DNA from 3 places in the Pseudoduganella sp. jia 12 genome. Region 3 is predicted to be linked to each of the others. Evidence: predicted binding sites of a transcription regulator. Region 3 holds the regulator's gene; each other region holds the start of a gene.
The links. Region 3 encodes LexA, which represses DNA repair genes until DNA is damaged. Its sites were predicted from a motif close to ACTGTATNNNNATACAGT; they were not measured.
Positions count from the first base shown of each region.

Region 1: imuA (translesion DNA synthesis-associated protein ImuA) is a predicted target of LexA. The motif match lies at 3,359-3,376, and genes of this name have one in related genera.
Region 2: ACY65G_RS02740 (PA0069 family radical SAM protein) is a predicted target of LexA. The motif match lies at 3,470-3,487, and genes of this name have one in related genera.

Region 1 covers NZ_JBUXKP010000021.1:1,815-11,760, reverse strand. The annotation lists gene hrpA (ATP-dependent RNA helicase HrpA) at 1-1,149, shown strand, start outside; gene ACY65G_RS29475 (PRC-barrel domain-containing protein) at 1,348-2,058, opposite strand; gene ACY65G_RS29470 (extracellular catalytic domain type 1 short-chain-length polyhydroxyalkanoate depolymerase) at 2,227-3,288, shown strand; gene imuA (translesion DNA synthesis-associated protein ImuA) at 3,397-4,104, shown strand; gene ACY65G_RS29460 (Y-family DNA polymerase) at 4,034-5,509, shown strand; gene ACY65G_RS29455 (SMI1/KNR4 family protein) at 5,825-6,391, shown strand; gene ACY65G_RS29450 (cysteine peptidase family C39 domain-containing protein) at 7,244-7,732, shown strand; gene ACY65G_RS29445 (hypothetical protein) at 8,290-9,051, shown strand; partial or broken gene ACY65G_RS29440 (IS3 family transposase) at 9,270-9,946, opposite strand, start outside.
Region 2 covers NZ_JBUXKP010000001.1:656,578-666,523, reverse strand. The annotation lists gene ACY65G_RS02755 (Hsp70 family protein) at 1-885, opposite strand, end outside; gene ACY65G_RS02750 (Hsp70 family protein) at 882-2,774, opposite strand; gene ACY65G_RS02745 (DUF2760 domain-containing protein) at 2,771-3,352, opposite strand; gene ACY65G_RS02740 (PA0069 family radical SAM protein) at 3,593-4,717, shown strand; gene ACY65G_RS02735 (hypothetical protein) at 5,008-5,517, shown strand; gene ACY65G_RS02730 (gamma-glutamylcyclotransferase) at 5,522-6,091, opposite strand; gene ACY65G_RS02725 (diguanylate cyclase) at 6,218-7,864, opposite strand; gene ACY65G_RS02720 (ATP-binding protein) at 8,107-9,946, opposite strand, start outside.
Region 3 covers NZ_JBUXKP010000013.1:114,209-124,154, reverse strand. The annotation lists gene ACY65G_RS25495 (bile acid:sodium symporter family protein) at 1-294, opposite strand, end outside; gene ACY65G_RS25490 (anion permease) at 359-1,369, opposite strand; gene ACY65G_RS25485 (DUF47 domain-containing protein) at 1,393-2,019, opposite strand; gene ACY65G_RS25480 (replicative DNA helicase) at 2,086-3,471, opposite strand; gene rplI (50S ribosomal protein L9) at 3,765-4,217, opposite strand; gene rpsR (30S ribosomal protein S18) at 4,251-4,541, opposite strand; gene priB (primosomal replication protein N) at 4,574-4,864, opposite strand; gene rpsF (30S ribosomal protein S6) at 4,879-5,265, opposite strand; gene lexA (transcriptional repressor LexA) at 5,580-6,296, shown strand; gene ACY65G_RS25450 (pepsin/retropepsin-like aspartic protease family protein) at 6,408-7,271, opposite strand; gene ACY65G_RS25445 (cystathionine gamma-synthase family protein) at 7,275-8,516, opposite strand; gene purF (amidophosphoribosyltransferase) at 8,657-9,946, opposite strand, start outside.

The DNA.
Region 1 (9,946 bases), on a different contig from region 3:
GCCCACCATTTCATGAACTTCAAGGTGATCGACGAGCATGGCCGCCAGCTGGACATGGGCCGCAACCTCGCCACTTTGCAGGCCGAGTACGGCGCGCAGGCGCGGCAGAGCTTCCAGAAGATGGCGGAGAATGCGCCGCCGGCATCCGCCGCTTCGCTGGCGCAACTGGGCGGACAGTCCGGCGGTGCCAGGGCGGAAAGAGGTGCAAAGCACGGCGGCATCGCGGGCGAGGTGAAGGCGGGCGGCATGCCCGGGGCTTCCACACCATCGGCCCAGCCCGCGGCCGCGCCGGCCGCCGCGCACACGAACATCACGTCGTGGTCGTTCGGCGAGCTGCCGGAACTGCTGGAGATCGTGCAGGGCAAGCTGACCCTGATCGGCTTCCCGGCACTGGTGGACAAGGGCGCGCACTGCGACCTGGAAGTGTTCGACGACCCGAACGTGGCGGCGCGCACGCACCGCATCGGCCTGCGCCGGCTGTTCGCGCTGCAGATGAAGGACCAGATCAAGTTCGTGGAAAAGAGCATTCCGAACCTGCAGCAGATGGGCATGCAGTTCATGAGCATGGGCACGCAGGAAGAACTGCGCGACCAGATCATCGCCAAGGCGATCGACATCGCCTGCCTGCAGGACCCGCTGCCCACGGACGCCGCCACGTTCAACAAACGCAAGGACGAGGGCAAGTCGCGCCTGGTGCTGCTGGTGAACGAGATCGCACGGCTGGTTTCGCAGGTGCTGACGGAATTCCACGGCTTGCCGAAGCGGCTGCAGGGCATCAACCCGCAGGCCGCCGCCGACATGCAGGAGCAGCTGAAGGGGCTGGTGCACAAGCGCTTCCTGCTCGATACCGAGTTCACCCAGCTGGCGCATTTCCCGCGCTACCTGAAGGCGATGAACGTGCGGTTGGAAAAGCTGCGTGGCGATCCCGCGCGCGACGCCAAGGCCATGGCCGACTGGCACCAGGCCGCGCAGCCTTACCTGCGCGTGGTGCGCGACAAATCGGCCGGCAAGAATACCGATCCGAAGCTGGTGGAGTATCGCTGGATGCTGGAGGAATTGCGCGTGTCGCTGTTCGCGCAGGAGTTGCGCACGCCGGCACCGGTGTCGGTCAAGCGGCTCTTCAAGGTGTGGGAATCGATGCAGAGGTAGTAGGGCCTCGATAAACCTACTGCGCGACGCCAGGGCCGGCCTGCGATGCTCCGCATCGGCGGACCGATCGTACTAAAGTACGATTGCGCTTCTTAGCCACCCCTGACGCCTGCTCGCTACGGTTTCTCGAGGCCCCTTGAGGCTGGTTGGATTCGCGGTAGCCTGCGACTATTGCAGGCTTGGCGGATCACTTGGTACTTAGAACTTCTTGTTCGGGTCGATACTGGTGTTCTGGTTCGACAGGCCGCCAGCCTGGTTGACGTTCTTGTCGGTCAGGTCGGAATCGCCGCGGCCCAGGTCCAGGCTGTTGCTGCCCAGGCCGGTGCTGCTGCCCAGGCTGCCGCTCTGGCTGGACATGCCGCTGCCACTGCCCATGCTGTTGCCCATGCTGCTGCCCGAGCTGCCGGACAGGTTGCCCGACTGGCTCTGGCCAAAGCTGGAGCCGCTCTGCATGGTGCTGCTGCCGCTGCCCATCACGCTGCCGGTGGAAGTCATCTGGCCCGGCATCGCCTGCGCGGCCCCGCCCCAGAAGCTGCTGATCTGGCTGCCGAATTCGGCGCTGGCCATGTCGGGCCAGCGGTCCTTGTCGAAGCCGGGCGCATTTTCCAGGCGCTCTTTCGCCACGTCGAGGATGAAGCGCTTGTTCACGGTATCGAGCTGCAGGGCCTGCCAAGGCACGGCGAACAGCTTGTCGCCCATGCCCAGGATGCCGCCGAACGACAGCACGGCATAAGCGATCTTGCCGGACTGCATGTCGATCATGATTTCTTTAATGTCGCCCAGGTCTTCTTCCTGGCGGTTGTAGACGTCTTCGCCCATCAGCGTGTCGGCACCCATCAGGTGCGGCCCCGGGCCGTCATTGTCGCGGTCACGGTAAATGCCAAACGGGTCTCGGTCGAGATAGCTCATGTTGGTCTCCTGTGATGCATTGGGTAATGCGGTCGTGGAAAGTCCGCCGTGCGATTGCCCGACGGTGCGCATGCCAGAATAGCGCAAGCGGATTTTTTGCGCCCTTACCGGAGTTCAACAGTGTGGCCCGGGTCCGTTACATGGAGCCTGGACGATAACGGAGGAAGCATGGTCAAGCGAAGTGCCGGGGCACGCCTCGTGAAGTCGTTGATGAAAGCGGGTACCGCGCAACAGAAGGCGGCAGCGAAGATGATGGGCACCATGCTGGCGTTGCCGAAAAGTAGTGTCCGCAAGCGGCCGGCGAAGAAGGCATCGGTCGCGGCGCCGCGGGTGCGCACACCGCCGGCCACGCCGGTGGCGCCGGGACGCTGGCTGGTCGGGCATCACGCGTCGGGCGCCCAGCAGATGCAGTACTGGCTGTACCTGCCGCAGGGCGAAGTGCCGGCGAAAGGCATGCCGCTGGTGCTGATGCTGCATGGCTGCCAGCAGACGGCCACCCAGTTCGCGCAAGGCACACGCATGAACACGGTGGCGGAAAAGAAGGGCTATGCGGTGCTGTATGCGCAGCAATCGGTCACCGTGCATGCGCAGCGGTGCTGGCGCTGGTTCGACCGCGCCACGCAGGCCGGCGGCGGCGACGTGCAGCCGGTGGCGGCGATCCTGGCGAAGGTGTTGACCCAGTATCCGATCGACCGCCGCCGCGTGTATGCGTGCGGCATCTCGGCCGGTGCCGGCCTGGCCAACATCCTGGCGCTGAATTTCCCGGACGTGTTCGCGGCGGTGGGCCTGCATTCCGGGCCCGTGTTCGGCGTTGGCCACGGCACCGTCGGCGCGCTGGGCGTGATGCGCCACGGCGGCGGGATACACACCGAGCCGGCCATCCGCGAAGTGCTGGCGCGGCGCGCCAATTTTCCGATGATGCCGGCGATCCTGATCCAGGGCGATGCCGATACAGTGGTGCATGCGGTGAACCAGCAGCAGCTCGTGCGGCAAAGCCTGCTGCTGAACGGCGTGCCCGCCGATGCACCGGTCAAGGTGACGCGGCGCGGCACCCGCAGCGGGCATGAAATCCGCGACTACCACGTGGGCAGCAAGGTGGTGCTGCGCGTGGTGCGGGTCGATACGCTGGACCATGCATGGAGCGGCGGCGATCCGCAGATCGCCTTCCATGCGAAAGGCCCGGATGCGAGTCGGATGATGCTGGAGTTTTTCGGCAAGCACCGGCGATAGGAAAACTGCCGGGCCAGGCTGGCGCCACACGATTGCCAAAATATCATTGTCAAAACGTCCCATCGGTAGTACTGTATGGGCATACAGTATTTCTTGGCATCATCACTTATGGCCCAGCCTGCTCCATTGCTGGCGCCGGAAGCCCTGCATCCGTCACTCTGGCTTGCATCGCAACTGGCGCAATCGCACGACCGCTGCGTCGACACCGGACACCCGGTCCTGTCGGCCCAGCTGCCGGGCGACGGGTGGCCGACAGGAACACTGGTGGAATTGCTGCTGCAACAGCCCGGCATCGGCGAGATGCGCCTGCTGCAGCCGGCGCTGGCGGCATTGAAGCGGCCCATCGTGCTGGTGCAGCCGCCCTACGCCCCGCAGGCGCTGGCACTCGATGCGCTGGGCATTCCGCCCACGCAGCTGGTCTGGATCCGCAACACGGGCAAAAGCGCCGATGCGCTGTGGGCCGCCGAACAGATCCTGCGCAGCGGCTGCTGCGGCGCCTTGCTGCTGTGGCAGCAGCATGTGCGCAGCGAGGCGTTGCGCCGGCTGCACCTGGCGGCGCAAAGCAGCGAAACGCTGTTCTGCCTGATGCGGCCGCTGGCGGCGGCCCAGGATGCGTCGCCGGCACCGCTGCGGCTGGCGCTGCGGCCGGCCGCCGGCGGGCTCGAGATCGACTTCGTCAAACGCCGGGGGCCGCAGCGCGATGCGCCGCTGTTCCTGCCCCTTACTCCTTCTTTGCTGCAACGACATGCGCCTCTGGATCGGCCTGCACCTGCCCCGGCTCCCGCTCGAAGTGTTCTGCCCGAGCTGGTCGGCTGACACCTGCAGCGCGGTGCTGGACCACGAAGCGGTGCTGGCCGTATCGGATGACGCGCGCCGCGCCGGCATCCTGCCGGGCATGCGCCGCGGCGGTGCGCTGATGATGGCGCCCGATGCGCAACTGCACGACCGCGCGCCCGGGCGCGAAGCGGAAGCACTGCATGCGGTGGCGATGGCGCTGCTGCAATTCACGCCGCAGGTGGCCGAAGGCGAAGAAGCCACGCTGCTGATGGACGTGGGCGCCAGCCTGCGCCTGTTCGGCGGCATTCGCCGCCTGTGCGCACTGGTGCGGGCAAGCCTGCGCACGCTGGGTTTTACCGCCGTGCTGGGCGTGGCGCCCACGGCGCGCGGCGCCTGGCTGCTGGCGCGCAGCGGGGCAGGGCGCACGATCAAGCTCGACAAGATGGCGGCACGGCTGCACCGCCTGCCGGCCAGCCTGCTGCCGCCGGCGCGGCCCTACCTGACCTGGCTGGAAGGCATCGGCTGCCTGTCGGTGGGCGACGTGTCGCGCCTGCCGAGACCCGGCCTGCAGCGGCGCTGCGGCCGCGCGCTGCTCGACGTGCTCGATGCGGCACTGGGCCACACGGCGGAAATGTACCGCTGGATCGAGGCACCCACGACCTTCCAGGCAAAGCTGGAACTGTTCGGCCGCATCGAGAACACCGACCTGCTGCTGGCCGGCGCCTGCCGCCTGCTGCAGCAGATGACAGGCTGGCTGAGCGCCCGCCAGCTCGCCGTCGGGCGCATCGTGCTGCTGCTCGAACACGAACGGGGAAGGGTGGCGCGGCCGCCCACGCCGGTCGAGGTGCTGCTGGCCGAGGCGGTCTGGCGCGACGACCACCTGGTACGCCTGCTGAAGGAGCGGCTCGCGAAACTCACGCTGGAGGCGCCCGTGATCGGCCTCGTGCTGGAAGCACCGCACGTGAAACCGATGGCGCCGTTATCGGATTGCCTGTTCCCCGAACCGGGCGGCAGCAACGAGGATCGCCAGCGGCTGTTCGAGCTGCTCGTGGCGCGGCTGGGGGAGGACAACGTGCTGCAGGCGGCACCGAAAGCCGATTACCGGCCCGAGCATGCGAATGCGTGGGTGCCCGTGCAGCAGAAGCTGCGCGCTGCCGACATCGCGGCCTGCCTGCCGCCTGGCGGCTTGCCTCGGCCCGCGTGGCTGCTGCCGAAACCCATTGCGCTACTGGTGCGCGACCACCGGCCGTTTTATTGCTCGCCTTTGCGGATGGTATCGGCTGCGGAGCGTATCGAGGCGGGGTGGTGGAGCGATGTGCAGACGCGGGATTATTTCATTGCGCAGGGGGAGGACAATGCGCATTACTGGGTGTATCGGGAGCGGTTGCCGGGGGCAGAGGAGGATGCGGAGCCGCGGTGGTATTTGCATGGGTTGTTTGGGTGAATGCGGACTTTTCCGAGGAGAAGGTAAGCAAGGGGGCGTGTTACATCGAGACAACGGCGTACGTGCGGGCTAGCCAAGGTTGTAACTAAAATTTGTGTTACCAAATAGACGGCAGTGGACTTGGGAGGAAGTGTGACTTTCCGAAATAGATGCGACGTTCTGGAAATTGCTGCGACCACTGGTCGTGAGGTAGCGAGGTCTACGGCTCTTGCTGAGTTACACTGGGCGCGATGAACTTCCGCTTTCGCCAGAAGCAGACGCTGAACCATATTTACAAGGGATTTTATGTCAAACGAAGCGTCGGTCTGCGCATTCATGAAATGGGCGAATGCGGAACTTCCAGACGATTATCTCGACCTTCTGAGAATGCGCGGAGGCGAATTCTGTAACGACCTAGTTCGTTTGTATGCTGCCGATGAACTCATCGAAAGAAACGAAACCTATGAGGCAAAAAACTATTGTCCCGGTTTCATCGCGATAGGAGACGACAGCGGCGGACAGGCGATCGTGATTGCAGTTGGCAAGGCTTCTGGTACCGTATATCTTGTAGACCAGGGTTCAATGCATCCAGATGACTTCCATGTCATTGCGCCCGACCTGAATACTTGGGTAGCGGAGGGGTGCGTGATAGCGGGTTCACAGGAGTGGCCTTCCAGCTATCGCTTCAGTGTCAGATTCGAAGGCAAGCCGACGCTGCAAGCATTGAAAGTCTTGCGCGAGCTTTCGCCCCTTGCCAACGAGATGGGCCTCGTCGATCTTATGAGTATCTTCTCTGGTAATCGATCGTTCAATTGCGGATTGGTCGCAGAACACCGACGAGCAGAGACACTGCTTGGCCTCGCAGACGCAGGGTTTCTCGTCACTCAGGAAACTAATGAGTAATAGGTGCCTTGATCACAGGCGCTGCAACCTCCGCCTTGGGGCGGGAGCTGCCGGTCATGACAGTCTGAACCTTGTAATGGTCAAGTAATTTCGCAATAAGGCGAATCTAGCCAAAGCTGTCGCAGAACTGAGCACCGTATAGGTGAGCAAAGCGACTGCTGAGCGAGAGCTGGATGCCGTCAAAGAAGCGGTGAATGTCGATATTGAGGTGTTCTGTCCATTGCTCGCATCCCTGGTGAAGCTCAGATCACCCGGGAACGGCTTGCAGGATTTGTGACGGGCGTTTTTGCGTCGATCGTTGCATCTGTCATCTGGTGGGTCGGTGGCAAACTCTTAACTAACTCCAGCGGAAACTATGTACTCAAAATTGAATATGAAGGCTAGGGCGGAAATACGAGCTTTCGCACGCAAGCTGAAACAAGAAGGACGATGATGGCATATCTGCTTGCGACGATCGACACAAAAGTCCAATGGTACGTAGTCGACATTAGCCGACACGGCGGAATCTCAGCTTTTTCGAAAGGGGATTTCGACCTACTCGACGTACTTGATCTTGATGTGGTCCCTGGCTTCGGTGACAAAGAGACTGCCAAGAGGGTAGCATTGGCGATTGGACTGACCACTTGGCGCTACGTCAAAATGCCAGGGCCGAAGAACGTTCTAACACTTGTAGAGATGTGACGGACAAAATGCTAAAGACAGAATTTCAAGCCGCAATGCGGGGAAGCTCCGCACCGCCCCACTCGCAACACGGAAGACGTGGAACGACACCGATTTGTATAAATGGTGGCTGGATGCGAAAAAGGATGATTCCTATTTTACCTGGGACCGGTGTCCAGGCGATTCCTGGCAATGGGTTCCTGGCATGTGCCGAGACCTTATCGGCGAAACTGCAATTTAAGGCGGAAAGCAATGCCCACTACCGCGCGACTTAGGCGAGTCCCTCAAGAAGCTAACACAAGCTGTGGTATCGCTTGTGTTGCGACAGTTGCGAGGACAACGCATCATAGAGTGATGACCAGGGCAGTGGACTTATTTGCTTGGGATAAGGAGAAACGTTCGTTTTATACGTCCTTCAAGCAGATGAAATTGTTACTTGCAGCTTTCCACCTTCAGGCTGGCCATCGGACAATGTCTCCCCACTGGTCGAACGTGCCCGAACTTGCGATTGCAGCAATTAACTTTCGGGTCAAGGGTGAAGTCGAGTACTGGCACTGGGTCGTTATTCAGCGCCACGATGGCGAGGTGGTGGTACTTGACCCGAGGTCTTCGCGTGAGCAGCGCACGGATCTTGGAAGGATGCGCTTACACGCCTATATAGCGATCAAGCCCAAAGCATAGGGAAAACAATGGAAGCAGCAGTTGTGGGAGCTGTAATAGGTGCAATAGGAACGGTCACGGTCGGTTTTTTGGCAAACTTTGTTGCGGAAGATTACCGCCGGACCGAGATAGCTGTGCTCTTGCAGGTGCTTTAGCTGGCGAGCTGGCTTCCTATAGGGACGCATGGCCATTGATTCAATTAAGCCTGAATGGAATGCACAACCTCGCACAAAGCGGGATAGGGGTCAAAATTCCCGGCATACCGAAGCCAACCGATCGCGTCTTTGATGCGAACGTAGGGCGCCTTGGTTTACTAGGCCCTCAGCTTGCTGAGGATTTGGCATACGTGTATAACCAGATAAATGCATTCAGAGAACTTTTTAAAACTCTGGTTGACGAGCCGGGGCTGGCGCATGACCTGCAGGCAATAAGGCTCGCGGTATGCCTCCAAACGCTTGAACGGACTCTCAGTCGGGGTGAGAGCCTTCCTGACCAGTTGCGTGAATTTGCGACGAGAACATACCGTCCCTTTATGATGAATGGGGCGTGAATGAAAGAAAAGAAAAGGACACTTGAATATGAACGAACCGCAGTGCGTCGGCTCTATCAACACCCTCGCGAGAGTGTATGCGAACGCACTGGATGGCTTCAACCATGCGCTACTCGACCGCAGCAACAAGACCCACGTGGATGAGCACGGCTTATCCGGACTCTTTCTCCCTTCTATGCCGCCGGCGCTGGACCTGGCGCGCCATCGCATCATGATCGTAGGGGCAGAAACTGCTGGCTGGAATGTGCTGAAGGAGGGGGAACCTTTCGATACGATCGAGTCGTATGTCGATCTGGCCTTAACGAAGCACGAAAGGTTCACACGCGAACGTTTTTCACAGCTCACGCAGGACCGCGGACAAACTTTCTGGAATTTCATGCGCAAAATTGGGCGGCATTGTGGTACGCACGGGCTGATCTACGCGAATCTCTTCTGCTGCGATTGGAAAGGGGGTAGCCCGATTCGAAGCCCACGCTACAAGATAATCCAGAAGTACTCGGCCCGCCTGCTTCGTGCTCAAGTAGAGTTCTTTGGTCCATCCATCATCATCTTCGCAAACGGCATTGCGTCGGCAGGAGCTCGTCGCGCGGTCTTCCCAACTAAAGGCCCAGGCAGAACGTGCTCAGGAGGGTACGACTTTGCTGTATCGCATGGTATCCCCAACCGTCACTTATGGGCATTTAAGCTCAACGACAAGATTGACTGCTATCGGATCCAGCATCCTTCGTCACAGAACACCGGCGCAGGTATAGCCCGGGAATTCCTGTTGGGCCTGCTCCCACATGCATGAGAAGCGCTGCATATAAGCAAACAACGACGCCGCGTATGCTATGACGACCTGCTAGCTTGCTCAAACGACGGAGGAGGGGCAGGCGACTGGAAAGGCACGCAGGCGGTTCCAAACGCTATTCATGCAATCGGTAAGACTCGCTTGCCGCGCCAAGTGTGCTAGCTAAACCAAAGGGGAAAGCTGATCTTGCCCCCGTATTTCCGGACACAGCCTATCGCTTAGGTTCCGCCGATCTGAGCCCGGCGGATTAGCTCTTTTCTAAACATGCGTGGCGATCGGTAGCCCAAGGCGGAGTGCGGATGGACCTCGTTAAAGTGATCGAAGGCCGCCGGCATCTGGCGCAGCACGATGGCAGCACTGCTGCGGTCCATTTGGCTTACGTAGTCGCGTTTAAACGTATTCACGAAGCTCTCAGCCATGCCGTTCGATTGCGGACTGCAAACGGGCGTATGCACCGATTTGATACTCAAATCTTAGACCAGCGCATGCGTGTCTTTGGCTCGATAAGCGCCGCCATTATCGCTCAGGAATTCAAGCTCCACATCACCGACGACTTTTGCTTCCCCAAAGCGAGATTCCACGCCTTCGATCAGCATATCGCGCACTGGTTCGCCAGGCAGGCCGCAGCTGGACCATGCGCGCCACGAGATGATTTCGCGATCACAGCAGTCTTTCAGGAAGACGCCGGTGACGACCTCGCCGTTGTCACAGCCGATTTCAAAACCATCCGAGCACCAACGCCGATTCGACTCTTTAACCGCCACTTCGCCGTCATGAACGCGCGCGCTCATCACGCGCTTCGGCGCTTTCGGCAGCAACAGTGCATGTGCCTTCATCACGCGGTAAAAACGCTTGTGATTGAAGGCGGCCAAACCAGCCGCCGTGCGGCGGCGGT
Region 2 (9,946 bases), on a different contig from region 3:
GCGCTCCGTGAGTTGCGCCAGCCGGCCAGCCGAAAGGCGCTGCGGGCTGTCCGTCGGCGCGAGCCGCGATTCGGCCAGGTGCGCCAGCGCGAGGTCCATGTTGTCGCCACCCAGGATCAGGTGGTTGCCCACGCCGATCCGCTCCAGCACGGGTTCGCCGTTCGCCACCCGTACCTGCACGAGCGAGAAGTCGGTGGTGCCGCCGCCCACGTCCGCCACCAGCACGAGGCGCGTATCGGCCAGTTCCCCGGCCAGCGTGGCGCGGTGGCGGTACAGCCAGTCGTACAGCGCCGCCTGCGGTTCTTCCAGCAACCGCACGCCGTGCAGGCCGGCCTGCTTGGCCGCGGCCAGTGTCAGCGCGCGCGCGCCTTCGTCGAACGACGCGGGCACCGTCAGCACGATGCGCTGGTCTTCCAGCAGGTGGTCGGGGAAGCGGTTGTTCCACGCGCCGCGCAGGTGCGCCAGGTAGCTGGCGCTGGCGGCCACGGGGGACACCTTCGGCACGCCGTCGGGCGCACTGTCGGACGCACCCCACGGCAGGATCGGCGCCGTGCGGTCGACGCCGGGATGGGACAGCCAGCTCTTGGCGCTGGCCACGTAGCGCCCGGTGACCTGGGCGCCCAGCGTGCGGGCCAGCCGGCCGACGACGAACCGTTCGACGCCTGCCACGTCGGCCTGCACCCATGGCAATTGCAGTTCGGCCGGCCCCAGCTCGCCTTCGGCCGGGTGGTAGCGGTTCGACGGCAGCAGCAGCGCGGCATGCACTTCGCCGGGCGCCGTCAGCTGGTCGATCTCGAGCAGCTGCACCTCGGTGGCGCCGGGCGCCGCGTACGCCAGCACCGTGTTGGTGGTGCCGAGGTCGATGCTGACCAGGTAGGGTGTCATTGCCCTTCGGCGGTGCCGCGCACGTCGAACTCCACCTTCCAGCGCTGGCCGTCATCGGCCACCGCCAGCAGTTCCAGCGTACCCGCCTCGGTGGCATGCGCGTGCAGGCGTACCTGCACCACGTCGCCCGGCTGGCGGCCTTCCGGCGACAGCTCGGCGTGGATCTCGTTCAGTTCCGTCAGTTCGTCCGGGCCCCAGAAATCGAGCACGGTGCCGATCGCATCCTGCCGGCGCGTGGAGGAACCGAAGAAGCGGAACTGCACCGGTTCGCCGACGACGAGGCCGAATTCCTGGCCCGGCAGTTCCAGCTCGCTGCCTTCTTCCATGCCGAACGGCGCCACGCACAGCGCCTGGATCGGCGGTTCCATGCCGGGAATGGCCGGCATCGACGATTCCACCGCCACGTAGTACGAACGGGCCGTGCCGCCGCGGATGCGCACGCCGGCACCGCGCCGCACGTAGCTGTAGTAGGCCGCGCCGCGCGCCACGGCGAGGTCGAGGTCGGCGCCGCCCAGCATGCGTGCCGCTTCCGCGCCTTCCATGTACAGCCAGTCGTTGATCGTGTCCATCACGCGCCGGGCCAGCAGTTCGGATTTGAAGACGCCGCCGTTGAACAGCACCGCGCTCGGGTGCAGGAACGAGTGGTCCGGATTCTGCAGCCCGGCAAAGCCCGGCACGTCGGCCGTCGCGCCCTTCTGGCGGCCCAGGAAAGCGGCCAGGTGGCGCGTGACTGCGGCATCCTGCGCATACGGCAGGCCCAGTTGCGTGAGGCCGGCGCGGGTGCGCACGGCCGGTCGGGCCGACGCTTCCACCTTCGGGAAGAAGCCGTCGGTGATGAACGCCGTCACTTCGTCGCGCGTCAGCTCGGTGCGGATCGAGCCGCCGATCAGCTTCGAGCCGCGGCTCGGCACCACGATCGGCCAGGTTGCGGCGCTGGCGTCGGCCAGCAGGTTTTCCTTGGCGGCGCGGCAGCCGTAGGTCAGCGCGCGCAATTGCCATGGATCGAGCTGCGTGCCATTGGCGGCCAGCTTGCGCGCCACGAGGTGGGCGAGGGCGAGGTCCATGTTGTCGCCGCCCAGCAGGATGTGGTCGCCCACGGCCACGCGGTGCGGTTCCAGCACGCCATCGCGCTCGGTGATGGCGATCAGCGAGAAGTCGCTGGTGCCGCCGCCCACGTCGACGACGAGGATGATGTCGCCCGGGCGCACTTCCTTGCGCCAGCGGCCTTCGCTGCCCTGGATCCAGCTGTACAGCGCGGCCTGCGGTTCTTCCAGCAGGGTCACGGCTTCGTAGCCGGCGGCGCGGGCCGCTTCGGCGGTCAGCTCGCGCGCGGCCGGGTCGAACGAGGCGGGGATCGTCACCGTCACGGCCTGTTCGCCGAACGGCGCATCCGGGTGCGCGGTGTTCCATGCCTGGCGCAGGTGCGCCAGGTAGCGGGTGGAGGCTTCCAGCGGCGACACGCGCGTCACTTCTTCCGGCGCGTCGTTCGGCAGGATCGCGGCGCGGCGGTCCACGCCGGGATGGCACAGCCAGCTCTTCGCGCTCGACACGAGGCGGATCGGCGTGGTGGCGCCGCGGCTGCGCGCCATCTCGCCGGCGACCGAGGTTTCGCCCTCCGAGCTCCACGGCAGCGCCAGTTCGCCCGGCGGCAACTCATCCGGGTGCGGCAGGTACAGGAACGAAGGCAGCAGCGGCAGGTCTTCCACCGTGCCGGGCGCCGTCAGCTGCGGCACGCCCAGCACCGACTGTTGCGTCTTTTCGCCATCGCTGCCCGCCAGGTCCACATAGGACAGCGCGCTGTGCGTGGTGCCCAGGTCGATGCCGATCGCAAAGCGCGGCGTGTTGTTGTTGTTGTTGTTGTTGTTGTTGTTGTTGTTGTTGTCGCTCACAGTTCCACCTCCGCCGGGGCCAGGACTTTCGCGTCGTGCGCTTCGGCCAGCTTCGGCAGGCGCACGGCCGTGGCGCGCCAGCCGCGGTGGCTCAGCGTGCCCTTGAACGGCGGCTTGCCGACCACGTTGCCGGTCAGGCGCACGGCGGCGGCATCGAAGCCTTCCTCCAGCGTCACGCGGCTGCCTTCCGCTTCGGCGCGGGCCGGTTCGATCGTGAAGTGTTCCTTCAGCACCTTGCTGCAGCCTTCGTGCACCACGCGCGCCGCGGCGCCGATGTCGGCGTCCGAGTAGCCGGCCAGGTTTTCCTGCGTAAAGTCGATCAGGCGCGCTTCACGCTGGAGCAGCGACAGCAGTTGCAGCGCCGCATCCGGCGTCGCTTCGCGCAGCGGCGGGGCCACCGGTGCAGCCACGGGTGCGGGAGCCGGAGCGGGCGCAGGGGCCGGCGGCGGCGGGGCAGCCACCGGGCCGACCTGGTCGTTCTGGAACCGGGCGGCGAATTCGGCGTCACCGAGCGTCTTGAAGAAGGCGCTGAACGCAAGCGGGATCCTCGCCAGGAAGGACGGAGTAGTCGTAGTCATATCGGGTTTGTAGGGTGGGGGCCGGGTGATACCGGACGAACAATTGCGAATCATACCAGTTGAGGAACTGCCAACGCACGTGCGGCAGTTGCATGCCCTTGAAAACGGGCCTAGAATACTGTATATACATACAGTTATAGTGAAACGCTGGAGCTCCCCATGCACCGAGATAACTTCACCACCAGTAACTTGTTTTCAAGTAACCTCGCCACGAACCTCGATGCCCAGGCCGGGCAGGTCATGTCCATGCCCCGTTCGCTGAAAGCGCTGAAGGGGCGCGGCGCCGTCACGAACGTGCAGGGGCGCTACGAGCTGGACGTGCGCGAAACGTTCGACGATGGCTGGCTGCGCGAGGAAGAGGAGCCCCGGGTGTGGCGCACCCAGGTGACGGAGGAAACGGCGAAATCGATCCTGTCGCGCAACCAGTCGCCGGATATTCCCTTCGGCGTTTCGCTGAACCCGTACCGGGGCTGCGAGCATGGCTGCATCTATTGCTTTGCGCGGCCCACGCACAGCTACCTGGGCCTGTCGCCGGGGCTCGATTTCGAGAGCAAGCTGTTTGCAAAGATGAACGCGCCGGACCTGCTGCGCAGCGAGCTGTCGAAGCCCGGCTACACGGTGGAACCCATCGCGCTGGGCGTCAATACCGATGCCTACCAGCCGGTCGAGCGCGAGCTGAAGCTCACGCGCCGCGTGCTCGAGGTGTTGCAGGAATGCCGGCACCCGGTGGGGCTGATCACGAAATCGGCACTGATCGAGCGCGACATCGATATCCTCGCGCCCATGGCGGAAAAACGCCTAGCCGCCGCGTCGATCACGCTGACCACGCTCGATCCGAAGATCGCCCGCACGCTGGAACCGCGCGCCGCCGCGCCGGAGCGCCGCCTGCGCGCCATCCGCACGCTGACCGAAGCGGGCATCCCGGTCGGCGTGTCGGTCGCGCCGATCATCCCGTTCGTCACCGAGCCGGAAATCGAGAAGATCATCGAAGCGGCATTCGACGCCGGCGCAGTGCAGGCCAGCTACGTGGTGCTGCGGCTGCCATGGGAAGTCAATCCCCTGTTCCAGCAATGGCTGGAAGCCCACTTCCCGGACCGCGCCCAGCGCGTGATGAACCGCGTCCGCGAAATGCATGGCGGCAAGGATTACGACGCGTCGTTCGCCACGCGGATGAGCGGCCAGGGCCTGTGGGCGGACCTGATCCGCCAGCGGGTGGAAAAAGCCATCCAGCGTTGCGGCATGGCGGGGCGTGGCAACCGGTTCAGGCAGCTCGACTGCACGCGGTTCCGGCGGCCACTGGTCGTGCCGCCGACGGGAACGAAGGCGAAGCAGGCCGAGGCAGTAGGGCAGTTGAGCCTGTTTTGATGGTCGCTTTGCTTGCTAGTCGGTGATCTGGTTGGCGCAGGTTGGTGACAATGTTCTTGAACGGGTCTGCGCAATAACGCAACGTCCAACGCAACGTTCAACGCAACTTGCGATGCAACTTCGACGCAACTTCCTGACAGGATGCCGGGCCTGGATGGAATTTCCTATTATCAACATTTGATATTTATCAGAGTGGCACACCCATGCCCATGATTAAATTATTTCCTATTGGAACTAATTTATCGGCAGCCCGACGCCTGTGCGGCAAGGTGCTGCCCGCGGAGGAAATCATGTTCATCTCTACATCCAGGATCGTCATTTGCCATCCCGTGTGGCGTTACTTCTGGCCGTTCCAATCCACGAGCCGGCTGGTTTCCTATGCGATGCTGCTTCCAGCCGGGTTGCTGGCCATATCGGCCTTGCTCTATTTCCTGGCCCCGGCAGCGCCACTGCTGCCGGTCCTGCTGGCGGTGGCAATCGGGGCAATCCCGGCGTCGTATGCGATGCTGCCCGCGGAAATGACGATACGCACGAGCGGCGGCACGACTGGCGTCGCGCGATCGATCCGCGAACATATCCTGGCGTCGAGCTACATGATCACGGCGATGGGCAACGGCGCGATTCGCTACACGCCCGTCGGTCCGCGCTGGCTGCGGTGGCGTAAGAATGCGGTCACGGTGTTGCCATGCGCCGATTCCATGCTGCTGCTCCAGGGCTCCGTAATGGGCCTTTCCAGGATACGCAAATTGCTTGAAGGTTCCAGGGCCGGCCCCAGCGGCGCCATATCGACCGCGCGCTGAAGGCTTATCTGCCAGCAAGCGCCTGCAAGTGGCGCTCGATCGCGAAAACATGCTCATCTTCGTGTCCCATGGCGCGCAGCGCGTGCGCCAGGTGCACGAGGTATTCCACATTCGGCCCGCTCGGGCCGCGCGCGGCGGCGATATGACGCGCGATATCCAGTTCCGAAGCTTCGCCCAGGTAAGCCGCGTTGTCGTGCCGCGCAAGATAGACAAGGCCGGTCTCGGCGCCGCCATCGTCGAAGCGGATCCCGATCGGCAGCCGCAGGTAGCCATTCTTTTCGCGGTGATCGAGGTGCGCGAATTCTTCTGGTGTCACCAGGTAAGCCATGCCGTGACACACGGCGCCTTCCTGCGGCACGAGCGTGACGACGCGGCCCGGCGCTTCCGGCGTGCCGCGATGGTCGTGCGAGCCTTGCCAGAAGCGGCGCACCCAGCCGGCGATACTGGCCGGACGCCGCTCGATGAAGGGAAAATCGGCCTTCCAGATCAGCGAACCGTAGCCGAACAGCCACACGTTGTGGTGGCGATCGAACAGATCCATCGCGCGGTTGATCTCGATGGTGTTGTGCGACATGGGCGGAAAAGAGGATGGCTGGACCGGCAATTATAGGCTGTGTATCCGGGCTGTGTGTCCGGGCGGTGTGTCCGGGCGGCGTGTCCGGGCGGTGTGTCCGGGCGGCGTGTCCGGGCGGTGCGTCCGTCAGGCGCGCACCACGCGGTCGCGGCCTTCCTGCTTGGCGCGGTACAGTGCGCCGTCGGCGCGCATCAGTAGTGTCGATGGCGTGTCGCCGGGAACCGCATCGGCCACGCCGATGCTGATCGTCAGTGTCACTTCCCGCCCATCCTCGGCATGCACGCGGATCGCGGCGGCCGCGGCGCGCAGGCGTTCGGCCCCCACGGCGGCCACCGGCACGTCGGTTTCCGGCATCAGCACCACGAATTCCTCGCCGCCGAAGCGCGCCGCAGTGTCGATCGCGCGCAGCGATTCGGTCAGCTGGTTCGCCACCGCGACGATGGCCCGGTCTCCCGCGTCGTGGCCGTAGGTGTCGTTGATCCGCTTGAAGAAGTCGATGTCCACCATCAGCACCGACAGCGGATGGTCGAAGCGGCGGGCACGTTCCAGTTCGGCCGCGATCTGTTCCGTCATCTTGCGGCGGTTGGCGATGCCGGTCAGCGGATCGGTGGTCGCCAGCTGTTCCAGCCGGGTGTTGGCCATCAGCAGTTCCAGCGTGCGCTGCAGCACGCGGTCTTCCAGGTTGTTGCGCTCGTCGTTCAGCGCGGCCAGCGTGCGGCGCCGGTCGCGCAGCGCCACCACCAGCGCCGAGATCAGGGCGCCCTGCAGCACGATCAGCGTGAGGCCGGAAACGATCTGCCAGCGGTACCGGTCCCACACGCTATCCGGCTGGTTCAGCAGCTTCGCCTCGGGCGGCAGGTCGCGCAGGCCGTGGCGGCTGACCGTCGGTGCATCGAAGACATAGCGCTGCAGCGCGATATCGTCGGTACGGGCGCCAAGCATGATCCGGGCAATCACGCGCCCGATGCCTTCGCCGCTGATGACATAGCCGCCCACCATGCCGGGCAACACCAGCGAATCCAGGTGGGTGAACACCGGCACCGCGCTGGCGGCGGCGATGCGGTGCGCCAGGTCGTGCGGGTCGAGCTTGCCGCCCCGGTCGGTCAGGCCCGCGGCCAGCAGCAGCAGGGCGCTGTGCCGGTCCAGCGTCGACAGCTTGCGCGATACCGCCTCGAAGTCGGGATCGGTCCAGTATTCAAAGGTGATCTTGCCGGCGTAGCGCGGTGCGGCGCGCCGGATTGCGGCGATCCAGCGCTGTACGCGCGCGCTGCTGTCGCCGATGACGACCAGGCGCCGCACGTCCGGCGCCGTGCGCGGCACGATACCGACCGCACGGCTGAAATCGGGATCGACGGCAATTGCCGTGCCGTCCGTCGGCACCCAGCCGGTGTGACCGTAGTTGATATAAAAACGCTGCACGCCGGGAAACAGGTCCGGATGCGCGGCGAGGAACATCGCGGCGACCTGGCCCTCGGCGACGACCACGTCGAGCGGTACGCGGGCGTACTTGCCACGCAAGCGGGGCGCCAGGCCGTCCGTTGCCGCCTCCGGCCCGATGCGGCCCGAATCGAGCCGCTCTTCGTAAATGACCGGCATGGGCACCATGCCGCGCTTGCCCAGCTCGTCATGCATCCCCTCCTGCAGCAGCCGTTGCCAGTTCGACATCGACTCGGGTCCCAGCGAGTACAGCACCAGTATCCTGCGTTCGCCGGTAGCGCTGGCTGCCTGCGCCGGCTGCGCAGCCAGCGCAAGCGCCATCCAGCAGCCGATCATCAACAGAAGATGCTGACAAAGCGGCTCAAGAAGTTGCTTGAAAGGCAGCCTGGAATACAGCTTGGAAAGCATTGAATGACGATGGGTGGATAACGAACGGATATCGGACAGCCCGGAAAACGGCGCAATCTAGATGAAGGGCGCCAGGAATTGGTGCGAAGAAAGTGTAACACGGTCGTGCGGAAATATCGTTTCCTTATGGAAATAATGCGTGGCCGCGTTGCAACAACGGGATGGTGCACTCACGGCGGTACCGCTTCGTGCTCGACGAGCGCTTGCAACTCCCTCGCATTGACCGGTTTGCCCAGGTGCGCGCTGAATCCGGCCGCGGCCGAGCGGTGTTCGTCGGCCTGCTGGCCATAAGCCATCAAGGCGATCAGCCGGGTCTGGCGCAAGTGGGGCCGGCGGCGCAATTCGGCCGCCAGTTCGTAGCCATCCATGCCCGGCAGGCCGATGTCCAGGATCGCCAGGTCCGGTGTCAGGTGGTCGGCCAGCCGCAGCGCCATGGCGGGATCGGATGCCGCATGCACCTCGTGACCGCGCAGTTCGAGCAGCGCACGCAACCCCTCCAGCACGCTCGGGTTGTCGTCCACCAGCATGATCCGGCTGCGTCCTGGCGGCAGGTGGGCGGACGAATGCGCCGCAGGCTGGACGCCCGCCTGCGCAGCGTTCGGTAACGGCAGTGCGGTCGACAATGCAGGGGGCAGGGCGGTTTCCGCAACGCTGGCCGCGAGCGGTACGCGCACCTCGAACGCGCTGCCGAGGTCAGGGCCGCCGCTGCTGGCGGTCACGGTGCCGCCATGCAGCGTCACGATGCTCTTGACGATCGCCAGGCCCAGGCCCAGGCCGCCGCGCGAACGGTCCAGCGCCTGGCGCTCCTGTACGAATTTGTCGAACAGCTGGGGTAGCATCTCGCGCGAAATGCCGATCCCCGTATCGGTCACGCGGATGACCACGTCGGTGCCGGCGCGGCGCGCTTCCAGGCCGATGTCGCCGCCGTCGCCGGTGTACTTGGCGGCGTTCGTCAACAGGTTCGACAGCACCTGCACGAAGCGCACCGCGTCGGCATCCACCGCCAGCCCGGCCGGCGGCACATCGAGGCGCAGGCGGTGGCGGCGTTCCTCGAACAGCGGGCTGACCGTCTCCACCGCCTGCGTCACCAACGCCGCCAATTCGACGCGCTCGCGCCGCAATTCGACCTTGCCCTGGGCGATGCGGGCCACGTCGAGCAGGTCGTCCACCAGGCGCACCAGGTGGCGTGCCTGCCGTTCGATGACCGCGTGTTCCTTGTCGAGCGAGCCGATACCCCGCAGCCGCATCAGTTCGAGCGCCACGAGGATCGGCGACAGCGGATTGCGCAGCTCGTGGCCCAGCATGGCCAGGAACTCGTCCTTGGCGCGATTCGCCACCTCGGCTTCGCTGCGCGCCCGCACCAGCGCCGTCACGTCGAACGCCACGATGGCCACGCGGTCCACGTGGCCGGCTGCGTTGCGGATCGGCTGGTGCACGTAGTCGAAAAAGCATTCTTCCGGCGCGCCGCCGGGCTGGCGCTGCAGCCACACGCGGCGCGCCTGGCCCACCGCCGGCTCGCCGCTGGCCAGCACGTGCTCCAGTTCCTCGAACAGGGCGGGGTCCATTATTTCCGCCAGCGCCTGCCGGAACGGCGTGCCCTGCACGTCGCGCTGGCCGATCAGTTCGGCGTAGCGCTCGTTCACCAGTTCGTAGACCAGGCTCGGGCCGCGCAGGATGGCGATCGCGGCCGGGGCCTGCATGAACACTTCCGCCATCCGCTCGGCATGGGCGCGCTCGACCTGGCGGATGCGGCAGCGGATCAGTTGCGATTCGATCCGCGTGAGCAGTTCGCGCGCCGAGAAGGGCTTGACCAGGTAATCGTCGGCGCCGGCGTTCAGGCCGTCGATGCGCGCCTCCTCGCCGGCCCGGGCCGACAGCAGCATTACCGGCACGTCGTGCAGTACATCGTCGGCGTGCACCGCGGCGATCAGGCCGAAACCATCCAGTTCCGGCATCATCACATCGGAAACGATCAGGTCCGGCCGCTCGCGCCGCGCCGCGTCGAGTGCC
Region 3 (9,946 bases):
GAACGCCAGGCCGAGGATGGGAAACAGCACGAACGTGGTGCCGAGCACCAGCAGGTGCAGGCGCCAGTGCGTGATGCCGGCGATGACGGCCTCGCGCGACAGCTTGGCGCCGTGCAGGAAGAACAGCAGGCCGATGATGAACGTGGTGATATCGCCAAGCACCACGGCTACCTGGCCGGTACAGGGCAGCAGGGTGGCGACGCCGACGGTTGCCAGCAGGACCAGCGTGAAATTATCGGGCTTGAAGCGGGACAGGAAAGCAAGGCGGGAAAGGGAAGCGGGAACGGAAGGCATCCGATATTCTAGCCGAATACAAAAAAAGGGAGCCGCGGCTCCCTTTTTTGCATGCACGCGGCCCTTACAGGATCTGCGTGCCGACCCACCAGCCGATGGCGGCCACGAAAGCCGACGCCGGGATCGTGAAGACCCATGCCCACACGATGTTGCCGGCCACGCCCCAGCGCACGGCCGACAGGCGCTGCGCGGAACCGACACCGACGATGGCGCCGGTGATCGTGTGCGTGGTCGACACGGGCACGCCCCAGAACGATGCCATCAGCAGCGTGATCGCACCGCCCGTTTCGGCGCAGAAGCCGCCGACCGGTTTCAGCTTGGTGATCTTCTGGCCCATCGTCTTGACGATGCGCCAGCCGCCGAACAGCGTGCCGAACGAGATCATGCCGTAGCACGAGACGATGACCCAGGTGGGCGGCGCGGCGGCATCGGCGGCCACGTGGCCGGAGGCGATCAGCAGCATCCAGATGATGCCCATGGTTTTCTGGGCATCGTTGCCGCCATGGCCCAGGCTGTAGGCGGCGGCGGAAGCGAGCTGCAGGCGGCGGAACCACGTGTCGATGCGGCGCGGCGTGGATTTCACGAACACCCACGACACGATCAGCATGATCAGCGTGCCGAGGAAGAAGCCCAGCAGCGGCGCCACGACGATGAACACCACGGTCTTGATCAGGCCACTGGCGATCAGCGCGCCGGTACCGGCCTTGGCGACCGCGGCGCCAACGAGGCCGCCGATCAGTGCGTGCGACGACGACGACGGGATGCCGTAGTACCAGGTGATCACGTTCCACACGATGGCGCCCACCAGCGCCCCGAAGATCACGTGGTGGTCCACCACTTGCGGGTCGATGGTACCCTTGCCGATCGTCGTCGCCACGTGCAGGCCCACGATGAAGATCGCAATGAAGTTGAAGAACGCCGCCATGGCCACCGCGGTCTGCGGTTTCAGCACGCCGGTCGACACGACCGTGGCGATTGCATTCGCCGCGTCGTGGAAGCCGTTCATGAAGTCGAAGAGCAGCGCGAGGGCAATCAGGAGCCCCAGCGCGTAGATGCTGATTTCTAAGGTCTGCATGTTGTTGTTTTACCGTGCGACGCTTACGCGTTCTCGACGATGATGCCTTCGATGATGTTGGCCACGTCTTCGCAGCGGTCGGTCACGGTTTCCAGGATCTCGTAGATCGCCTTCATCTTGATCAGGTTGCGCACGTCCGGCTCGTCGCGGAACAGCTTGGACATGGCGGCGCGCATCACGTGGTCGGCGTCCGACTCCAGGCGGTCGATCTCCTCGCAGATGCCGACGATGTCGCGGGCATTGTCCATGTTCGACAGCAGGCCTACCGCATCCTTGACCTTCTCGCAGCATGCCAGCACCAGTTCGGCGAGGCGCTTGGCTTCCGGCGTGACGGCGTGCAGGTCGTACAGCGACACGGTCTGCGCGGCGTCCTCCATCATGTCCAGGATGTCGTCCATCTTGGTGATCAGCTTGTGGATGTCATCGCGGTCGATCGGCGTGATGAACGTCTTGTGCAGCAGGTCCACCGTGGTGTAGGTGATCTTGTCGGCCTGTTTTTCGATACTCTCGATCGCGTGCACGCGGTTTTCCAGGTCATCGAAATTGGTCATCAGGCCCAGCATTTCTTTCGCGCCCTTGACGCACAGTTCAGCATGCTGGTTGAACAGGTCAAAGAATTTGCCCTCGGTGGGCATCAGGCGTCCAAACATTTTATTCTCCGTTGGTTGATTCGGGGGTGCTGCCGGGACCGCCGCTCTAAGCGGTCCCTTTTTATATCAGTCGCCCTGGTAGATCGACAGGTTACCGGTGTAGTTGCCGAACTTGGTGTACATGCCCATCCACGTGAGGCGGATCGCGCCGATCGGGCCGTTACGCTGCTTGCCGATGATGATCTCGGCGGTGCCCTTGTCGGGCGAATCGGGGTTGTAGACTTCGTCGCGGTACAGGAAGATGATCACGTCCGCATCCTGTTCGATAGCGCCGGATTCGCGCAGGTCGGACATGACCGGACGCTTGTTGGGCCGCTGTTCCAGTGAGCGGTTCAGCTGCGACAGCGCGATCACCGGGCAATGCAGTTCCTTCGCCAGGCCCTTCAGCGAACGCGAGATTTCGGAAATCTCGGCGGCCCGGTTGTCGCCGGCCTGCGAGCCCGTCATCAGCTGCAGGTAGTCGACGATGATCAGGCCCAGCTTGCCACACTGGCGCGCCAGGCGGCGCGCGCGCGCGCGCATCTCGATCGGGTTCAGCGCCGGCGTCTCGTCGATGTAGAGCTGCGCTTCGTTCATTTTCTGGATCGCGTGCGTGAGACGCGGCCAGTCTTCGTCGTTCAGCTTGCCGGTACGCAGGCGATGCTGGTCGAGCTGGCCAACGGAGCCCAGCATACGCATCGCCAGCTGTGCGCCGCCCATCTCCATCGAGAACACGGCGACGGGCAGGCCCGCTTCGATCGCGACGTTTTCGCCGATGTTGACGGAAAATGCCGTCTTGCCCATCGACGGACGGCCCGCGACGATGACCAGGTCGCCCGGCTGCAGGCCGGACGTCATCTTGTCCAGGTCTGCAAATCCGGTGGGCACGCCCGTGATCTCGCTGCCGCTGTCGCGGCTGTACAGTTCATCGATGCGCTCGACCACCTGCGTCAGCAGCGGCTGCACGGCTGTCCAGCCCTGCGAGCCCCTGGAACCCTGCTCGGCGATCGCAAAGATCTTCGATTCCGCTTCGTCGAGCATCTGCTTGACTTCCTTGCCCTGCGGGCTGAACGCGTTGCCGGAGATTTCATCCGCGACGGTGATCAGCTTGCGCAGCACGCCGCGGTCGCGCACGATCTCGGCATAGCGGCGGATGTTCGCCGCCGACGGCGTGTTCTGCGCCATCGCGTTCAGGTATTGCAGGCCGCCCACTTCGTCGGCCTTGCCCAGCATCGTCAGTGCTTCGAACACGGTGATCACGTCCGCCGGCTTGCCGCCATTGATCAGGCGGATCATCTGTTCGAAGATGATCCGGTGGTCGTAGCGATAGAAATCCTCCGCGTGCATGAAGTCGGCGATGCGGTCCCAGGCGGCGTTATCGCGCAACAAACCGCCGATGACCGATTGCTCGGCTTCGATGGAATGTGGCGGGATACGGAGGGAATCGACTTGCGGGTCGGATGGGGCATTCATGGCGCGCATTATACCTGCATAAGCAGGCCAGAGTTCATAATGGTTGGCAAGATCGCTGCCCTGGAGGCAGCTTTGTGACAGCTCGATGACACCCTCGCAGCTCTGTTATAGCAGCCAAATGTCAGGCCTGTCGCCCTTCACGCGGCAGCGAAACAGCGCGTTCCGACACATGCTTCGGGTGCGGTTCGCGGGCTGCATGCAGGGCCTCGCGACGCCGGCGCCGGCAATAAAAAAGCCGGGCGAACCCGGCTTTTTTAATGTACGACGATCTTACCGAGGAAATATCCCGGTAATTAAGCAGCTTCGCCCACGACGGCGACGGTCACGTCGACCACCACGTCCGTGTGCAGGGAAACCGACACCGGGTGCTCGCCGGTGGTCTTCAGCGGACCGTTCGGCAGGCGCACGGCAGCTTTTTCCACGGCGAAGCCGGCTTTGGTCAGCGCTTCGGCGATGTCGAAGTTGGTGACGGAGCCGAACAGGCGGCCATCGACACCGGCTTTTTGCGACACGGTCACGGTCATGCCGTTCAGCTTGTCGCCCTGGCCTTGTGCGGCTGCCAGCTTTTCAGCGGCGGCTTTTTCCAGGTCGGCGCGCTTGGCTTCGAACTCGGCCACGGCGGCCGTCGTGGCACGGCGTGCCAGCTTTTGCGGGATCAGGAAGTTACGTGCGTAGCCGTCCTTGACCTTCACCACGTCGCCCAGGTTGCCGACGTTGATAACTTTTTCCAGCAGAATGATTTGCATAATGTTCTCCAGTTCTATCTGTACTGCTGCCGATTAGGCGTGGTGCAGATCGGTGTACGGCAGCAGGGCCAGGTAGCGCGCGCGCTTGATCGCGGTATCCACTTGACGCTGGTAGTGCGCCTTCGTGCCGGTCAGGCGTGCCGGCATGATCTTGCCGTTTTCCTGGATGAAATCTTTCAGGGTGTCGACGTCTTTGTAGTCAACTTGCTCAACGCCAGCGGCGGTGAAGCGGCAGAACTTCTTACGCTTGAACAGCGGGTTCTGCTGTTTGCGCTTTTCTTTCAGCTTGGCTTTGTTTTTGTCGAACTTTTTACCGAATGCCATTTTAGGCTCCTGTATTTAAATATTGTGTCGCTTCACGCGGCACGAAAATCAATGATGTGAAAAACCAGGCTCTTGCTGTTGCGGCTTTTCCTGGCGAGGAACCCCGAGAATTCGTAGGCCCCTCCCAGTGGCGCGCTGCTGAAACGGCCTGAAATCTCTCCCGCGGCAAGCGCGGCGATTTCAAATTCCGTCTGGCGGGCGATGCCTGCCTCGATCTGCTGCGAACTGTGCTGCAATATTGCATTCACGATCGGCAGCCCGGCGGGGGTATAACGTATGACTTCCCGCTCGGTGATCAGGCCAGTGAACTTCAGCTCGTTCAGCAAGACTCCAGGATTTAGGCTGCAGCAGCTGCCGGAGCGGCCGCGGCTTCAGCGCGGTGGCTCTTGGCGGCGTCTTCACGCTGGACCGACTTCATCATCGGCGAAGGAGCGGTTTCCGCTTTCTTCAGCTTGACGGTCAGGTGACGCAGCACGGCATCATTGAATTTGAACGCGGTTTCCAGTTCGACCAGAGTGTCGTTGTCGCACTCGATGTTCAGGCAGATGTAGTGTGCCTTGGCCAGTTTCTGGATGGAGTACGCCATTTGACGGCGGCCCCAGTCTTCCACGCGGTGCACGTTACCGCCGCGCGAGGTCACGCTGGCTTTGTAACGTTCGATCATCGCGGGCACTTGCTCGCTCTGGTCCGGATGGACGATAAATACGATTTCGTAGTGACGCATGCAAACTCCCTTAAGGACTGTTGATAGCCCACCCCGGCGTCAAGACGGGTGTGGGAAGAGGTAAGCCCGCAAGCATAGCAGGTATTTTGAGCGCTGGCTAGCCGCCAGCCTGGGCGCCGACGGGCTCGCAAGGGCTGTGCAAACGGGTAACGAGCATCGGGTTTTTTGCAACATTTCCCGCAAATTGGCGCTTGCCGCCGGTTTTCATGAAATATTTCTGCGCCTGAATCGTGTTTCCTCTTGCATTCGCACAGACACTGTACAAAAATACAGACTGTCTATATCCACAGCTATTCTTTACAGCTCATCGCACCATGATCAAGCTCACCGCAAGGCAGGAACAAATTCTCAACCTGATCAGGGATGCCATCGACACCACCGGCTTCCCGCCAACGCGCGCCGAGATCGCCGCCGAATTGGGTTTCAAATCGGCCAATGCGGCCGAGGAGCACCTGAAGGCGCTCGCGCGCAAGGGTGCGATCGAAATCACGGCCGGCACGTCGCGCGGCATTCGCCTGCTGGGCGACCGCGCCGCGCGGGCCGCGTCGGGGCCATCGGCGCCGGCGGGTGCACCCGGTTCTGGTCATGGGGCCGCGCATGGTACCGCGCATGGTACCGATTACATCCCGCAGGTGCCGGCGGCGCTGCTGATGCAGCTGCCGTTGATCGGCCGCGTGGCTGCCGGCTCGCCGATCCTGGCGCAGGAAAACCTGGAAAAAACCTACAGCGTCGACCCGGCCCTGTTCTCCGCGAAACCCGATTTCCTGCTGAAGGTGCGCGGCGAATCGATGCGTGATGTGGGCATCATGGATGGCGACCTGCTGGCGGTGAAGAAGGTGGACAGTGCCAAGAACGGCCAGATCGTCGTGGCCCGCATCGGCAGCGAAGTCACGGTGAAGCGCTACCGCCGCACCGGCTCCACGATCGAACTGCTGCCGGAAAACCCGGACTTCAAGATCATTACCGTGAAGCCCGAAGATGAATTCGCACTGGAAGGCCTGGCGGTCGGTCTGCTGCGCGCCTGGCACTGACATCCCTTCTGTCGCGCCCGCTTGCAAGGGCGGGCACGGCGCCTGATGTCGGCTGCCCTGGCCGGCACCATCCACATCATGCAGCGCTGCGACCGTGTCGCGGCGCCTGCCTTATCGCTCAACCTCACGAACCTGCCCTCCCGTCGGCCGCACCGCCACCCTGCCCCTGGCCTGGTCCACATGGATCGCATATTGGCCGAAAAAGTCGGCGCCAAGGATGCCGTCTGGCTGGAAGAAGCCTGGCAACGGCATCAGGTAGGGCGTGATCGCCGCCCCGCCGGGCAGCGAGACCGATACGAAGCTGCATGGCTTGTCCGGCCCGAACGCGTCGCACGGGGCCGGCCTGTCTCCCTGCTTTTCCACGGATTGCGGCTTGGCGATCGAGATGCTGGCGGCCGAATCGAACACGAGCCGATAGCGGGCCCGGTCATTCGACAAGGTCGCGACGATGCCTTCATGCACCCGCTCATAAGGAAGCGGCCGCCAGCCCGGGCCCGGATCGAGTGGCGCGCCGAAGCGCAAGGTGCGGGCGGACTGGTCGTACACGAAAGGCTGCCTGGCAAAGAGACCGAGGCCGACGACGGAGTGCGGCGGCAGCCCGGCACCATCGCCGATGTGCAGGCCCCACGCCTCGTACGACACGCCCGTCACCTCGCCGAACGATACGCCGTTGACGACGAGGTCGGGAATGACGAACTCCTCCTCCTCGCGCACCTCGCCGGTCAGGTCGGCGCTTCTTAACTTGCGCCCCGTGAGTTTCAGGCCGGGTATCTCGGCCATCACGTCGCGCGTCAGGTGCAGCGTACGGGACGAACCGGTGTCGAACGTGAACGGAAAGACCTTGCCGGCGATGGCCAGCTGCGCCACGGGGATGCCCTTTTCCAGCGCCAGCGGCACCGAGACTTCAGCCTGCGCGGCTGTGGCGGCAAACAGCGTGGCCAATGCGGCGGCGGCACCGATCCAGTGCTGCCTCATGCCTCATGCATCCAGCGCTTTGCGGAAATCGTCGACCAGGTCATCGGTATCCTCGATGCCCACCGATACGCGGATCAGCGATTCGGCGATGCCCATCGACGCGCGGCGCTCGGCTCCCATTTCGTAGAAGATCGTGTGCGCGACCGGGATCACCAGCGTGCGGGTGTCGCCCAGGTTCGACGCGGGCACGGCGATCCGCAGGCGGTTCAGGTAGTCGAAGCAGTCGATGCCATCCTGCAGTTCAAAACTGAACAGCGAGCCATGGGCCTTGAACAGGTCGGTCGCGATGGCGTGCTGCGGGTGCGACGGCAGGCCCGGGTAATGCACGGCGGCCACGCGCGGATCGGCTTCCAGCATCTCGGCCAGCGCCCTGGCATTGGCGCACGTGCGCTCCATGCGCAGCGCCAGCGTTTCGGCACCGACGGCAATGTGGTGCGCAGCTTCCGGGCCCAGCGAAGCGCCGAAGTCGCGCAAGCCCTTGGCGCGCACCTGCGTGATGCCCCACATCGCCGGCGCCGCCTTCTTGTAGTTCTCGAAGATGTTCGGGTAGCGGTTCCAGTCGTAGGTACCGGTATCGGTCAGGCTGCCGCCCAGCGCGTTGCCGTGGCCGGCGATCGATTTCGTCAGCGAATTGATGACGAGGCCGGCACCCACCGCTTTCGGACGGAACAGGTAAGGCGTGGTCATCGTGTTGTCGACGATGTACAGGATGCCCTTTGCCGCGCACAGCGCGCCGATGCGCTCCAGGTCCGCGATCTGGGTGCGCGGATTGGCGATCGTTTCGACGAACACGATGCGCGTATTGTCCTGCAGCGCGCTTTCGACATTCGCCACATCGGTCGCATCGACGAAATCGACGGCCACGCCCTGCCCGGCCACCGTCTGCCACAACGAGTTGGTGTTGCCGAACAAGAAGGACGACGAGACCACGTGGTCGCCGGCCCGCAGCAGTGCCTGGAACACGGCGCCGATCGCGCCCATGCCCGTGGCGAAGCACAGCGTGGCGACGCCGTCTTCCATCTTGTTGATTTTTTCTTCCAGCGCCGACACGGTCGGGTTGCCCTGGCGGCCGTAGCGGAAGCCCGGCTCGCGGCCCTGGAATACCGAGGCCAGTTGTCGCGCATCCGTATAGCCGAACGCGACCGACGTGTGGACGGGCTTGTGCAAGGAACCCTGCTCGATGGTCTTCTGGCGGTCGCCGTGCAGGATCGTGGTGGTAAAACCGTAGTTTTTCTTGTCGTTCATGTCTTATCAGAATAGTTGCCAAGAACCGGGGTCTGACCCCGGTTTCAGGAAATGTTTCCGAAAACCGGGGTCTGACCCCGGTTTTGGGAAACGTTCCAAGATTTCGGGCAATAAAAAGGGCTCCGCGAGGAGCCCGTGATTTACGCTTCGGTCATGGCCGCATTCAGGTTCAGGTGGTTGCGCGCGGCGTCCTCGACTTTTTCTTTCGGATTGTGGCGCGCTTGCTCGATGCGGTCCAGATAATCGGCCGAGATGTCGCCCGTGATGTACTTGCCATCGAAGCACGACGCTTCAAAGCTCGTCAGTGCGGGATTGACGTCCGAGATCGACCTTTTCAGGTCTTCCAGGTCCTGGTAGACCAGCGCGTCGGCCGTGATTTCCTTGCACACTTCCTCGACGGTGCGGCCGTGGGCGATCAGTTCGTCGCGGGTCGGCATGTCGATGCCGTACACGTTCGGGTACAGCACCGGCGGCGCGGCGGAAGCAAAGATCACTTTCTTCGCGCCGGAGTCGCGCGCCATCTGCACGATCTCGCGGCTGGTGGTGCCGCGCACGATCGAGTCGTCGACCAGCAGCACGTTCTTGCCCTTGAATTCGTCGCCGATGGCGTTCAGCTTCTGGCGCACGGACTTCTTGCGCAGTGCCTGGCCCGGCATGATGAAGGTGCGGCCGATGTAGCGGTTCTTGATGAAGCCTTCGCGGTATTCCTTGCCGAGGCGCAGCGCCAGCTGGATCGCGGCCGGACGCGACGAGTCGGGAATCGGCATGACGACGTCGATATCGTCCGCCAGGCCTTCGCGCTTGATCTTCTCGGCCAGGTATTCGCCCATCTTCAGGCGGGTGCTGTAGACGGAGGCGCCGTCGATCACGGAATCGGGCCGGGCCAGGTACACGTACTCGAACACACACGGGTTCAGCGACGGATTGTCGGCGCAGATGCGGGCATGCAGCTTGTTGTCGGCATCGACGAACACGGCTTCGCCCGGCTCCACGTCGCGCACGAAGCGGAAGCCGGCGCCTTCGAGCGCCACGGATTCCGACGCCAGCATGTATTCGGTGCCGTGCTCGGTTTCATTGATGCCCAGGCACAGCGGACGGATGCCGTGCGGATCGCGGAAGCCCAGCAGGCCGACATCGGCGATCTGCGCCACGGCCGCATAGCCGCCCTGCACGCGGCGGTTCAGTACCGTGACGGCGTCGAACAGCGTGCCCGCATCCAGCGAATAACCGGTGGTGGCGCGCATGATCTCGTGCGCCAGCACGTTCAGCAGCACTTCCGAATCGGAGTCCGTGTTGATGTGGCGGCGGTCGTTCTTGAACATCTCGGTCTTGAGCTGTTCCCAGTTGGTCAGGTTGCCGTTGTGCGCCAGCGTGATGCCGAACGGTGCATTGACATAGAACGGTTGCGCTTCCTCTTCCGACGACGAGCC